Regions from separate parts of the Janthinobacterium sp. P210006 genome, predicted to be linked through region 2. Evidence: predicted binding sites of a transcription regulator. Region 2 holds the regulator's gene; each other region holds the start of a gene.

Region 1 (4,151 bases), on a different contig from region 2:
GTTGAGCAAGCTGAAGCTGTAGCTGACGTAGCCTTTCCACACGCACACGGCGCCCTTGCGGCAGCGGCTGTCGTTGACGCGCTCCAGTTTCAGGGTATCGGTGGCCGTGATGGCCACCTGTTCGCCCGGCGAGAGCACGTGGGTGACGCTGCGCGGCGTGTTTTCCGCGTCGCCGGCGCTGCCGGCCGCGCCGCAGCCGGCCAGCACGGCCAGGCAGGCAAGGAACAGGGGAAGCAACAGGGTACGGCAAGATCGGGTCAGGTAAGGCATGCTTTTCCTTTCAGAGAGAGCGTCTTCGGCGTGGCATCCACGCGCAAGATGAAAATGATAGTAACAAAATGATATTTTCCCGGCGCGCCGTTGGCGTGCTGCGGAGGAATTGACGCGCCGGCCACGCGGCGCGCCGATTACTGCGTAGAATGGCTGTTTTGAAAATCAGGAAACAACCATGAAAAAAACCGACCTGGCCAAAAGCGATGCCAAGAAACTGATGGGAAAGATGAATGTTCCCGGCGCCGGTGCATTCGGTAAGGAAGCGGTGGTCATCGACCGCCGCGAGCAGCGCAAGCGCGATCAGGCCCTGGGCCTGGTGCCATTCGCCGTCAAGCTGAACAGCGATCTGGTCTTGCAATTGCAGACCCTGGCCAAGGAGCGCGGCGCGGATCTGAATGAAGTCGTCGCCGAGCTGATCACCAAGGGCTTGGCTGCAGCGTAACGGCTGACAATGTTTATCTGTTGATAAACATCAAGGTTTAAAACTAAAAGGCGCCTTGCGGCGCCTTTTACATTGCGGCATTGCTTGCGATTACACGTAGGCCGCCAGCGCGCCCTTCATTTTTTTCAGCGCCGCCACTTCGATCTGGCGGATGCGCTCGGCCGATACGCCGAACTCTTCAGCCAGTGCGTGCAGGGTGGCGCCGGAACCGTCGTCGTTGGCCAGCCAGCGCGCTTCGATGATGCGGCGCGAACGGGCGTCCAGCTTGGACAGTGCCGTTTCCAGGCCTTCCGATTGCAGGCGCGTCACTTGTTCCGCTTCCAGCACCTTGGTCGGCTCGCTTTGCTCCGACGACAGGTAGGCGATCGGCGAAAACTTGTCGTCTTCATCGTCGGTCGGCGATTCCAGCGCGATGTCGCGGCCGCTCAGGCGCGTTTCCATCTCGATCACTTCTTCGCGCTTCACGTCGAGCAGCTTGGCCAGCGCATCGATCTGCTTCGGCGTCATCGCGTCCAGGCCCGTCTTGTGGCTGCGCAGGTTGAAGAACAGCTTGCGCTGTGCCTTCGTCGTTGCCACCTTGACCAGGCGCCAGTTTTTCAGGATGTACTCATGCATCTCGGCTTTCACCCAGTGCATGGCGTACGACACCAGGCGCACGCCCTGGTCCGGATCGAAACGTTTCACGGCTTTCATCAAGCCGATATTGCCTTCCTGAATCAGGTCGGCGTGCGGCAAGCCATAGCCCAGGTAGCCGCGGGCAATCGAGACCACCAGGCGCAGGTGCGACAGCACCAGCTCTTGCGCGGCGGCCAGGTCATTTTTTTCACGCAGGCGTTTCGCCAGCGAAATTTCTTCGTCATGGGTCAACATGGGCAGACGGTTCACGGCCGAGATATAGGCGTCGATATTGCCCAGATTACCGGTGAACCCGAGGCCCAGCGCATTACTTTTGGTCGGAACCAATGCGGACGTTGCGGACATCATAGTCATGTTTTCTCCCTCGTAGTCTTGCTTTGTTCCAGTTGGCCATGTCACACGACATGGCAGCTTGTATCTTCGTTTTTGCGTATTCGGTCTTGCACTTCGCAGATCGCGGCACCATCTACATCTGGCGTCCATGGCGGTTCTGCTGCTGGTATGTCCCTATATTAGCACTCTCTGCTTGAGAGTGCCAATCAGCACATTTAATCGTCCTGATAGCCTAAATACTATGGCGATTTATTAATTAATACTTTATCTAAAACGCGCCGCCAGGGCGCATGGGCACTGCCGCGTGCACTTGCCGGGCCGTGCCCGCCAGGGTTGCACGGCGCTTCACGACAACATGGCTAGTCTACGGCCGCAAGCTGAAGCGAACCTTAAGAATACTTGCTAAATATCAATATCACCACAGTAGGGGGTGAATAGCAAAAAAACAAGGTGGATGGGGCGCATGGCGGCGCCGGGGGCGCCGCCATGGGAGGGAAGGTCAGTTCAGGCGCGCCAGGTGGCGCTGCACGCAGAGGAAGGCGCCGATCAGGCCCAGGCCGGCGCTGACGGCCAGCAAGCCGGCCATCGGCAGCGGCGCCAGCGGCACCAGCTGGAATTCGGACGCGTACAAACGGGCAAATTCGGCAATCGCCGTATTGAGCGGCTGCAAGGCCAGCGCCACGGCGCCCAGGGCCAGCGCGCCCGCGCACAGGCCCAGCAGGGCGCCCGTGTAATAGAAGGGGCGGTGGATGAAGGTGTCGGTGGCGCCGATCAATTTCGAGATGCTGATTTCATCGCGCTGCTGCATCACCTGCAGGCGGATGGTGTTGAAGACCACGGCGATCACGGCCACGCCCAGGGTAATGGCCAGCAGCAGCAGCACCAGGCGCAGCACGCCCAGCAGGGCAGCCAGGCGCTTGACCCAGGCCGAATCGACTTGCGCCGATTCCACGCCGGGCAAGTGGCGCAACTGTTCCGCCACCGCATCGACGTCCTGCGCCTCGCTGGCGCTGCTGAAAGCATCGAGTTTCAGCACATAGCTGTCGGGCAGGGGATTGTCGCCCAGGGTGCTGAGCACATCGGCCAGGCCATTCTTGTTTTTCAGCGAGTCCAGCGCCTGTTCGCGGGGGATGAAGACGATCTTCGCCTTTTGCTCGCCCACGATCTTGCGCATGGCGCCGGCCAGGCCCACGGCTTGCTCGCGCGGCGTGTCGATCTTCAGGAACACGCTGATTTCCGGGTCGACCGACATCTGTTCCGACATGGGGCGCACATTGTCGAGCATGGTCAAGCCGGCGAACGGCAGCGACAGGGCGATGGCGACGACGAGCACGTTCAATAGGAAGCCGCCTGGCGACTTGCGCAGATGAATCAGCGCCGAGCCCAGCGCGAAGCGGTGTTGACGGAACCAGCCTCTCATGCCTGTTCTCCTTCGCCGTCATCCAGGCCGGGGGCGAAATCGGGGTCGGGCGGGGCAAACACGGGTGCCTGCGTAGCCTTGTCGATGGCCACCAGCTGGCCGTTTTTCAGGTGGATCACGCGGGCGGCAGCGTCGAGCATCTGTTCGTCATGGCTGGAAATGAGGCAGGTCACGCCCACCGAGTGGAACGCTTTCAGGGCATCGAGCACCTTGTTGGCGCTGGCGCGGTCCAGGTTGGCCGTCGGCTCGTCGGCCAGGATGATCTGCGGCCGGTTGACGATGGCGCGCGCGATCGACACGCGCTGCTGCTCGCCGCCCGACAGCGACAGGGGACGCGCCATGGCGCGGTCCAGCAAGCCCACCTTGTCGAGCGCGGCGCGCGCGCGCTGTTCGGCGGCCGCCTTGTGGGCGCCCACGACGAGCAGCGGCAGCATGACATTGGCCAGGATGGAGCGGTCGTTGAGCAATTTCTGCTGCTGGAAGATCAGGCCCATGTTGCGGCGCAGGAAGGGCACGCCGGCCGGCTTGATCTTTGCCATGTCCTGGCCATTGACGATCAGCTTGCCCGACGTGGGGCGTTCCATGGCGGCGATCATTTTCAGCAGGGTGGACTTGCCGGCGCCCGAGGGACCGGCCAGGAAGACCAGCTCGCCTTTGGCAATACTGAGCGAAATGTCGCTGAGCGCCACGGCGTCGGGGGAGTATTGCTTGGAGACGTGCTGAAATTCAATCATGTATAGGCTTATCCGAGCAGCGCTTCGACAAATTCGGCAGCCACGAAAGGCTGCAAGTCTTCAATTTTCTCACCGATGCCGATGAAATACACGGGCACGGGGCGCACGCGGGCGATCGCCGCCAGCACGCCGCCCTTGGCGGTACCGTCCAGTTTGGTGATCACCAGGCCGCTCAACTGCAGGGCATCGTCGAAGGCCTTCACTTGCGTGAGGGCGTTCTGGCCCGTGTTGCCGTCGATGACGAGCAGGGTTTCATGGGGCGCGCCATCCATGCCCTTGCCGATCACGCGCTTGATTTTCTTCAATTCTTCCA
Region 2 (4,151 bases):
TTGCCGCCTTCGAAACGTTCAACCTTGCCATCCTTGCCGAAGTACACGACCACGCGGCTGCTGGTGGTTTCGCCACTGCCCCGGGCCAGGCGGAATGGATAATCCCAGCGATCGGCATGGAAGATATCGGTCAGCAGCGAGGTACCCAGGACGAAACGCACCTGGTCGCGCGTCATGCCCACTTTCAACTGGGCCAGCATCTCTTCGGAGACAAAGTTGCCTTGTTGAATGTCTGGACGATACGGCGAGAAAAACCACATGAATTTTTGCAGCGGCGTAATGGTGGTCGTCTGGGCGCCCTGTTCAGGAACCAGTTCCTTGCCTTCTTTTTGGCTGGCGGCCGGCTTTTCGCCAAGGATGCCACGGCTGGCGCAGCCGGACATGGCCAGCGCGACACAGACCATGCCTGCCATGACTGGTGCTCGAAATGAAATACGGTGCCAGAGAGATGGCAATACAGCCGGTGTTACGCGCATAAATGACCTCAATTTGATGAACAAAACGCCAGGAGTGGCCGGCCTGCCAAAAAATGCATATTTTGGCACTCCCCGCTAAAACGCTATATGATAAAGCACCTGACCCACATACGAGCAACAAACATGAGTAACAATCCTAGTGATCTCAAGGCAAGCGGCCTGAAAGCCACCCTGCCACGGCTGAAGATACTCGATATCTTCCAGAGTAGCCCGGTACGCCACCTGACCGCGGAAGACGTCTACAAGATTCTGCTGGCCGACAATATGGATGTCGGTTTAGCAACTGTGTACCGCGTCCTCACGCAATTCGAACAAGCTGGCTTGCTCAATCGCAACCATTTTGAAACTGGCAAGGCGATTTTCGAACTCAACGAAGGTTCCCACCATGATCACCTGGTGTGCCTCGATTGTGGCCGGGTCGAAGAATTCTTCGACGAAGACATCGAAGTCCGCCAGCAAAAAGTAGCCGAAGAGCGCGGCTTCAAGATCGCCGAACACGCTTTGGCCATCTACGGCAACTGCATCAAGACGGCTTGCCCGCACAAAACAGCCTGACCACAGCTGGCCGCTCCCATGGGGCGGCCAGCGCGCCAGGCAGTACGATCAATGATGGCTCAGTGCGCTTGACAGCAGCTTGGCCGTGATATCGACAATCGGGATGACGCGCTCGTAAGCCATGCGCGTCGGTCCGATCACTCCCAGTGTTCCCACGATCTTGCCGTTGACTTCATACGGCGCCGTCACCACGCTCATTTCATCCATCGGCACCAGGTTCGATTCGCCGCCGATGAAAATCTGCACGCCCGTCGCCTTGCTCGATACATCGAGCAGCTGCATCAAGCCCGTCTTTTGCTCGAACATGTCGAACATCTGGCGCAGCGAATGCATATTCGAAGACAGGTCGCTCACGCTGAGCAAGTTGCGCTCGCCGGAAATCACCATGTCGTCGCTATGGTCGGCCATCGCTTCGCTGCCCGCTTCCACGGCCGCCTGCATCAGGCTTCCCATATCGTCGCGCAGCTGGCGCAATTCGCCCTGCAGGCGCACGCGCACGGCGTCGAACGACAGGCCGCCATAATTCTGATTGATATAGTTGGCCGATTGCACCAGTTGCGCCGGCGTGTAATCCGCTTCCGTCAGCAGCAGGCGGTTCTGCACGTCGCCGCCGGGGGCAACGATGACGAGCAGGATGCGCTTTTCCGACAGGCGCAGGAACTCGATCTGCTGGAACACGGATTCGCGGCGCGGGCTGAGCACGACGCCGGCAAACTGCGACAGCGACGACAGCATCTGCGCCGCGTTGGCGATGGTTTTTTGCGGCTGCGGCGTCTGCAGGCGCATGCGCGACTCCACCAGGTGCTCGTCCAGATGCCGGACGGTCAGCAAGGTGTCGACAAAGATGCGGTAGCCGCGCGGCGTGGGTATGCGTCCGGCCGAAGTGTGCGGACTGGACACATAGCCGAGCTCTTCCAGATCGGCCATGATGTTGCGGATCGTGGCCGGCGACAGGTCCAGGCCGGAAATTTTCGACAAGGCGCGCGAACCGACCGGCAGGCCGTCGGCGATATATCGCTCGACCAGGGCTTTCAGCAGTGTTTGGGCACGTGTATCGAGTTGCATGGTGTTTTATTTAAGCAAGTATCTTAAGCAAGTATTCTTTTAGGCAAGCGGCAGCGAAAGCGGCCGAACGTGCATCAACAGCGCCTATTATGCACGTTCGCCCGTTTCGCGGCGATCAATCTTCCAGTTGCTGCTGCAGCCACAGCAGCAAGTCGTCAAAGTTGGCGCAGATGGCGTCGGGTTGCACGCCGGCGGCCAGGTGGGCATCGCTGCCCTTGCGGTTCATCCAGACGGCCCGCATGCCCGCCCCTTGCGCTCCCGTCACGTCGAAATACAGGTCGTCGCCCACATACACGGCTTCATGGGGCGCCACGTCCAGCGCCGCGCAGGCGGCCAGGAAGATGCTGGCATCGGGCTTGGCCACGCCAAACTCGCTGGCGGCGATCGATACCTTGAAATGCTGCGCCAGGCCGATAATTTCAAGGTCCGCATTGCCATTCGAGATGGAACCGACCAGCATGCGCTGCCGCATCCAGGCCAGGCCGGGCAACACGTCGTCATACGGCCGGACGCGGTTGCGCGCGGCCAGGAACTGCGCGATGGCACCGTCGACGAGGGCGGGATCTTCGCCGGCCGCCTCGAAGGCGGACAGCAGGCCGGCCCGGCGCAACTCGATCAGGTTGCCATGGAAATGCGGTTGCTCGTTGAGCATGGCCAGGCGGTGCTGGCGCAGCACCTCGATGGAAAACTGCTGCGCCACCTTGGGCGCATGCGTGGCCAGCCAGTCATGCAGCAGCGTTTCGGCGGCGGCAATCACGGGCGCGATGGGCCACAGGGTATCGTCGAGGTCGAACAGGATGGCCTTGGGCGGCACGGCGGGTTTTACAGGGGCAAGGGACATGGGACTCACGGTGAATGCCGCGCCACGGTGCGCAGCCTGCATCTATTGTCGCACCGATCGCCCCCGCCAGCATGGCTGCGCCCCCGTGAAATGGGGCCAGGCCAGCGCTTCCCGGAGAAAAATTGTTACAGGGTGATACAAGGCAAGATCATCGAGCTTGCCAGATAGACTAAAATAGGCGCCATTCCAATGCGGCGCCAGCGTCCGTGTTGCGCTACCCAACCTAATTCGTTTTGGAGAATGTATGAAAAATTTGTACCTGCGCTCGATGCTGGCGGCGGCTTGCGCCGCCACACTGGCAGCCTGCGGCGGCAGCGGCGGCAACCTGTACCTGCAAGGCGCAGTCAACGGCCTGGCCAAAGATGGCCTGATTCTGCTGAATAACGGGGAAAGCCTGCCGGTTCCTGCGGGCCAGAGCAGCTTTGTTTTCACCAAGCTGGTCAATACCGATGACCGCTACGACATCACCATCGCGCAGCAGCCCAAGGGCGCCGTCTGCAGTATCGCCAATGGCGCGGGCAAGGCATCGAGCTACTCCGTGACCACGGCCGTGGTGACTTGCAAGACCAATTCCTACCCGCTCAGCGCCGCCATCACGGGCTTGACCGCCGACGGCTTGACCCTGGCGATCGGCAATCTCAGCACCAGCCCGCTCAAAGGCAGTACCGCCTATACCTTCCCCGCCATCGATGACGGCATCGCCTACAATATTTCCATATCGACCTATCCAGCAGGCCAGACGTGCAAATTCGCGGCCTCTGCCAACACCAGCGCCGACGGCCGCGTTGTCAACGGCACCATGGGTTCAGCCGCCACGACCGGTACCGCACTGAACTGCACGGCGCTGTAAGCCACGCGCTTCGTCACTACTATATTGCATTGGAGAAATACATGAAGTTATCCTGCCTGCGCCCGCTGACCGCGCTGTTGCTGACCCTGGGACTGGCCGCTTGCGGCGGCAAGGCCTCGTATGAAGTCGGCGGCACCGTCAGCAACCTGAACACCAACGGCCTGATCCTGGCCAACGGCGGCGTCAACCTCCCGATTGCATCCGGCCAGACCAAGTTTGCCTTTGCCCAGCGCATCGACTATGGCACCGAGTACGACATTACCGTGCAACAACAGCCTGCTCACATGACTTGCGGCATCAGTGGCGGTTCCGGTTCGGCTGGCCACTACCTGAGCATCCAGGCAGCGGTCTCGTGCTTGCAAAA
Region 3 (4,151 bases), 730 kb from region 2:
CGCGTGGCGGCATGATGGTGGCGTGAGAAAGAGGGACGATGGCGGCCATGCTAAAGCAAAACGCCCAGGCCGGCAATCGGCAGGCTTGCCACACGGGCTTACCACATGGGCTTACCATACGGGCCAGCCTGGAAGGCTTGCTGAATCAACAGGCGAAAAAAAAGCTACCTTCCGTAGAAGATAGCTTTCGGGGCCGCCGGGCAGGTGCACGCAGCTTTTGGTCTGCCTGTCCTGTCCCGGCGTATGCGTCCCTGCGCGCCGTCGCCTGCGCGCGGGGACGCCGGACATTACATCATGCCGTCCATGCCGCCCATGCCGCCCATACCACCCATGCCGCCGCCCATGCCGCCGGCTGCCTTGTCGTCAGCGATTTCGCAGACCATGCAGTCGGTCGTCAGCATCAGCGAAGCGATCGAAGCGGCGTTTTGCAGCGCCGAACGGGTCACTTTGGCTGGGTCCAGGACGCCCATTTCAACCATGTCGCCATACGTGCCGTTGGCAGCGTTGTAGCCGTAGTTGCCCGAGCCAGCCAGTACGGCTGCCACGACGACCGAAGCTTCTTCGCCAGCGTTTTGCACGATCATGCGCAGTGGCTCTTCCATTGCGCGCAGGACGATCTTGATACCAGCGTCTTGATCAGGATTGTCGCCCTTGACCGTGATGTTGGCGCGTGCGCGCAGCAGGGCTACGCCGCCGCCTGGCACGATGCCTTCTTCCACGGCAGCGCGGGTTGCGTGCAGTGCATCTTCAACGCGGGCTTTCTTCTCTTTCATTTCGACTTCGGTGGCTGCGCCAACCTTGATCACGGCAACGCCGCCAGCCAGTTTGGCTACGCGCTCTTGCAGTTTTTCACGGTCGTAGTCCGAGGTCGCTTCTTCGATCTGTACACGCACTTGTTTCACGCGTGCTTCGATCGAGGCAGCTTCGCCGGCGCCATCGATAACGATGGTGTTTTCCTTGCCCACTTCGATGCGTTTCGCTTGGCCCAGTTCGGCCAGGGTCACTTTTTCCAGGGTCAGGCCGACTTCTTCAGCGATCACTTGGCCGCCGGTCAGGACAGCGATGTCTTCCAGCATGGCCTTGCGGCGGTCGCCGAAGCCAGGGGCTTTCACTGCGCAAGTTTTCAGGATGCCGCGGATGTTGTTCACAACCAGGGTGGCCAGCGCTTCGCCTTCGATGTCTTCTGCGATGATCAGCAGTGGACGGCCAGCTTTGGCGACTTGTTCCAGTACCGGCAGCAGGTCACGGATGTTCGAGATTTTCTTGTCGCACAGCAGGACGAATGGGCTGTCCAGTACGGCAACTTGTTTCTCTGGGTTGTTGATGAAGTATGGCGACAGGTAGCCGCGGTCGAACTGCATGCCTTCAACGATGTCCAGCTCGTCGTTCAGCGACTTGCCGTCTTCTACGGTGATGACGCCTTCCTTGCCGACTTTTTCCATCGCTTCAGCGATACGCTCGCCGATCGATGCATCCGAGTTGGCCGAGATCGAACCGACTTGGGCGATTTCCTTGGTCGTGGTGCAAGGACGGGCGATTTTCGCCAGTTCTTCGACGGTGGCGGCAACGGCTTTGTCGATACCGCGCTTCAGGTCCATCGGGTTCATGCCGGCGGCAACGAACTTCATGCCTTCGCGCACGATGGCTTGTGCCAGCACGGTGGCGGTGGTGGTGCCGTCGCCGGCGTTGTCGCTGGTGCGGGAAGCAACTTCCTTGACCATTTGCGCGCCCATGTTCATGAGCTTGTCTTTGAGTTCAACTTCTTTCGCTACCGACACACCATCCTTGGTGACGGTAGGGGCGCCGAACGAGCGCTCCAGGACCACGTTGCGGCCTTTCGGGCCCAGCGTTACTTTGACTGCGTTGGCGAGGATGTTGACGCCTTCGACCATCTTGGCGCGCGCTGCGTCGCCGAATACTACTTCTTTAGCTGCCATGTTCAATTCTCCTGAGTTTCGGGATGTATCTGTCTACAACGTGGAAACAATTACTTGACGACGATCGCCATGATGTCTTCTTCGCGCATGACCAGCAGCTCATCGCCGTCAACTTTGACGGTTTGGCCGGCGTACTTGCCGAACAGGACGCGGTCGCCCACTTTGACATCCAGAGGACGGACTTTGCCGTCGTCGAGAATCTTGCCATTGCCTACGGCAAGGACTTCGCCTTGATCCGGTTTTTCAGCAGCTGCATCAGGAATGATGAGGCCGGACGCAGTCTTGGTTTCCTGGTCGAGGCGTTTGACGATGACGCGATCGTTCAATGGGCGCAGATTCATACAAAACTCCTTAAAGTTCAATGGATAAGTGTTGCTAAATGAACACATGCCTGGCACAGCGCCAGACGTGCTTTCACTGACCGCCGTTGAAAGCAGCCCGCAACGGTCAAGCAAACCCCCGGTCATCCTGTCCTTGCCCGTATCCGGCAGTGGTGCATCGCGGCGTCGCCCGCCGCGTAGCGTTCCCTGCAGTTGCCTGGCAAGCACCATCAGTCCTGAGGATTGCTACGAAAGAGTTTGTTAGCACTCTCTACTAACGAGTGCTAATTATAGGGACGGTAGGGGGCTTATTCAAGGGCTTATTCTCCGGGGAGATATGCATAGACGTTCTGCGCAGCCTGCATTTACGCAGGGTTTGCGCTGGCGCAAGCCAACTCCCCGGGCGTCAGCAACAGGCGCGACTCTAGCATGTCGTCCGGCAGGGGGGCGTTCCTGTACGCACGGGAAACAGAGTTTCACTATGGGATTTGATAAGATGATTGTAATTGCATATCAATATCGCCACACATCCCCACTTGCACGAGAAAGCACACCATGCCATTCCCCCTTTTCCATCCCGCGCTGCGCCTGCTGGGCGCCACTGCCATCGGCCTTGCCTGCCTGGGCAATGCCGCCGCACAGACGCCCACCATCGCCGACGAGATCACCGTGGCGGCCCTGACGCCGCTGGAAAAAGAAATGCTGCTCAATGACTTGTTCAACGATTTGAACAAGGACGACGACGACCAGCAAGCCCATGTCTGGGACAACGGCGGCGACCGCGGCGTGCTGGTGACGGTCACGTATAACTTCAGCAACTCCGGCATGACGGAGCACAGCTTGAAGGCGCATGTCTGCCGCGACCTGAAATTCGTCGTCACGGCGGGCGGCAAGTCGCAGGACCTGAGCCGCCGCACCTGTTCGCAGAACAGCGGCCGCTGGGATGTGCAGGGCAAGGATCCGGCGCCCGTCGTGTCTCCGCCTTTCCTGTCCGACGTCACCATCGCCAAGCTCAATGCGAAGGAAAAACAGGCCTTGCTGACGGCTGCCGTGCGCACCTTGAAGGATGAGGAGGATGGCAAGACGCGCCAGTGGAGCAACAAGGGCCTGGGCAATGCCGTGCCGCTGGCAGTGCGCCTGACGCCTTCGGGGACGGACGCCAAACCCGGCAGCTACCGCCAGACTTGCCGCGACTTGACGATGGTGCTTGACGGCAAGGGCGGACAACAGACGCTGACGCGCCGCTCGTGCGAAAACCGCTATGGCGGACTCGATATCGAACCCGATTACGTCGACGAGTAAAACGCCGCCGTCGCGGCGCTGGCGGATGCGCGCAGATGGCGAAAAGCGCCGGAAAAAGCGTGTATTGTCCGCCAACTGCCCTGCATTGATGTAAATATGTGTGACAGCGGCGTGATTCGATTGACGCCCATGGAGCGTCCGCCCTATAGTGGCGGGATGATTTCCGAATTCAACGAATTATCCGACAAAATAGGCCTGCTGGCCGAAATGACCCATGCGCTGCGCCGTGAAAACGCGCAACTGCGCAAGGACAATGCCGCGCTGGCCGCCGACAACGCCCTGTATGTGCAACGCATGCGCGAGGCGCAGGAGCGGGTGGAAGCGTTGCTGGAGAAAATTCCCGAACTGGTGCAAGCTGGCCTGGAGCAAGCCGCTTCGGAAGCGGGCGCCTATATTGCCGAGAACGAGAAGGAAGCGTAATGCCGCGTGTCGATGTCAATATCATGGGCCAGTCCTACAGCATGGTGTGCCGCGACGGCGAAGAGCGCGCGCTGCGCGAAGCGGCGATCTATCTCGATAGCAAAATGAAAGCCATCCGCGACGCGGGCAAGGTCAAGGGCAATGACCGCATCGCCGTGCTGGCCGCCCTGGG

Evidence for each region. Region 2 encodes HrcA, which represses chaperone genes, less so after heat shock. Its sites were predicted from a motif close to TTAGCACTCNNNNNNNNNGAGTGCTAA; they were not measured.
Region 1: rpoH (RNA polymerase sigma factor RpoH) is a predicted target of HrcA. The motif match lies at 1,864-1,890, and genes of this name have one in related genera.
Region 3: groES (co-chaperone GroES) is a predicted target of HrcA. The motif match lies at 2,519-2,545, and genes of this name have one in related genera.

What each region holds. Positions count from the first base shown of each region.
Region 1 covers NZ_JAZARD010000006.1:202,828-206,978, forward strand. Annotated here, with positions in the region: gene VPH41_RS26380 (hypothetical protein) at 1-270, opposite strand, end outside; gene VPH41_RS26385 (hypothetical protein) at 449-715, shown strand; gene rpoH (RNA polymerase sigma factor RpoH) at 806-1,699, opposite strand; gene ftsX (permease-like cell division protein FtsX) at 2,184-3,104, opposite strand; gene VPH41_RS26400 (cell division ATP-binding protein FtsE) at 3,101-3,838, opposite strand; gene ftsY (signal recognition particle-docking protein FtsY) at 3,847-4,151, opposite strand, start outside.
Region 2 covers NZ_JAZARD010000001.1:121,269-125,419, reverse strand. Annotated here, with positions in the region: gene VPH41_RS00570 (outer membrane protein assembly factor BamE) at 1-404, opposite strand, end outside; gene fur (ferric iron uptake transcriptional regulator) at 600-1,031, shown strand; gene hrcA (heat-inducible transcriptional repressor HrcA) at 1,080-2,096, opposite strand; gene VPH41_RS00555 (HAD family hydrolase) at 2,212-2,937, opposite strand; gene VPH41_RS00550 (hypothetical protein) at 3,182-3,787, shown strand; gene VPH41_RS00545 (hypothetical protein) at 3,829-4,151, shown strand, end outside.
Region 3 covers NZ_JAZARD010000001.1:850,331-854,481, forward strand. Annotated here, with positions in the region: gene VPH41_RS03720 (hypothetical protein) at 1-49, opposite strand, end outside; gene groL (chaperonin GroEL) at 288-1,937, opposite strand; gene groES (co-chaperone GroES) at 1,988-2,278, opposite strand; gene VPH41_RS03735 (hypothetical protein) at 2,813-3,559, shown strand; gene VPH41_RS03740 (hypothetical protein) at 3,716-3,979, shown strand; gene VPH41_RS03745 (cell division protein ZapA) at 3,979-4,151, shown strand, end outside.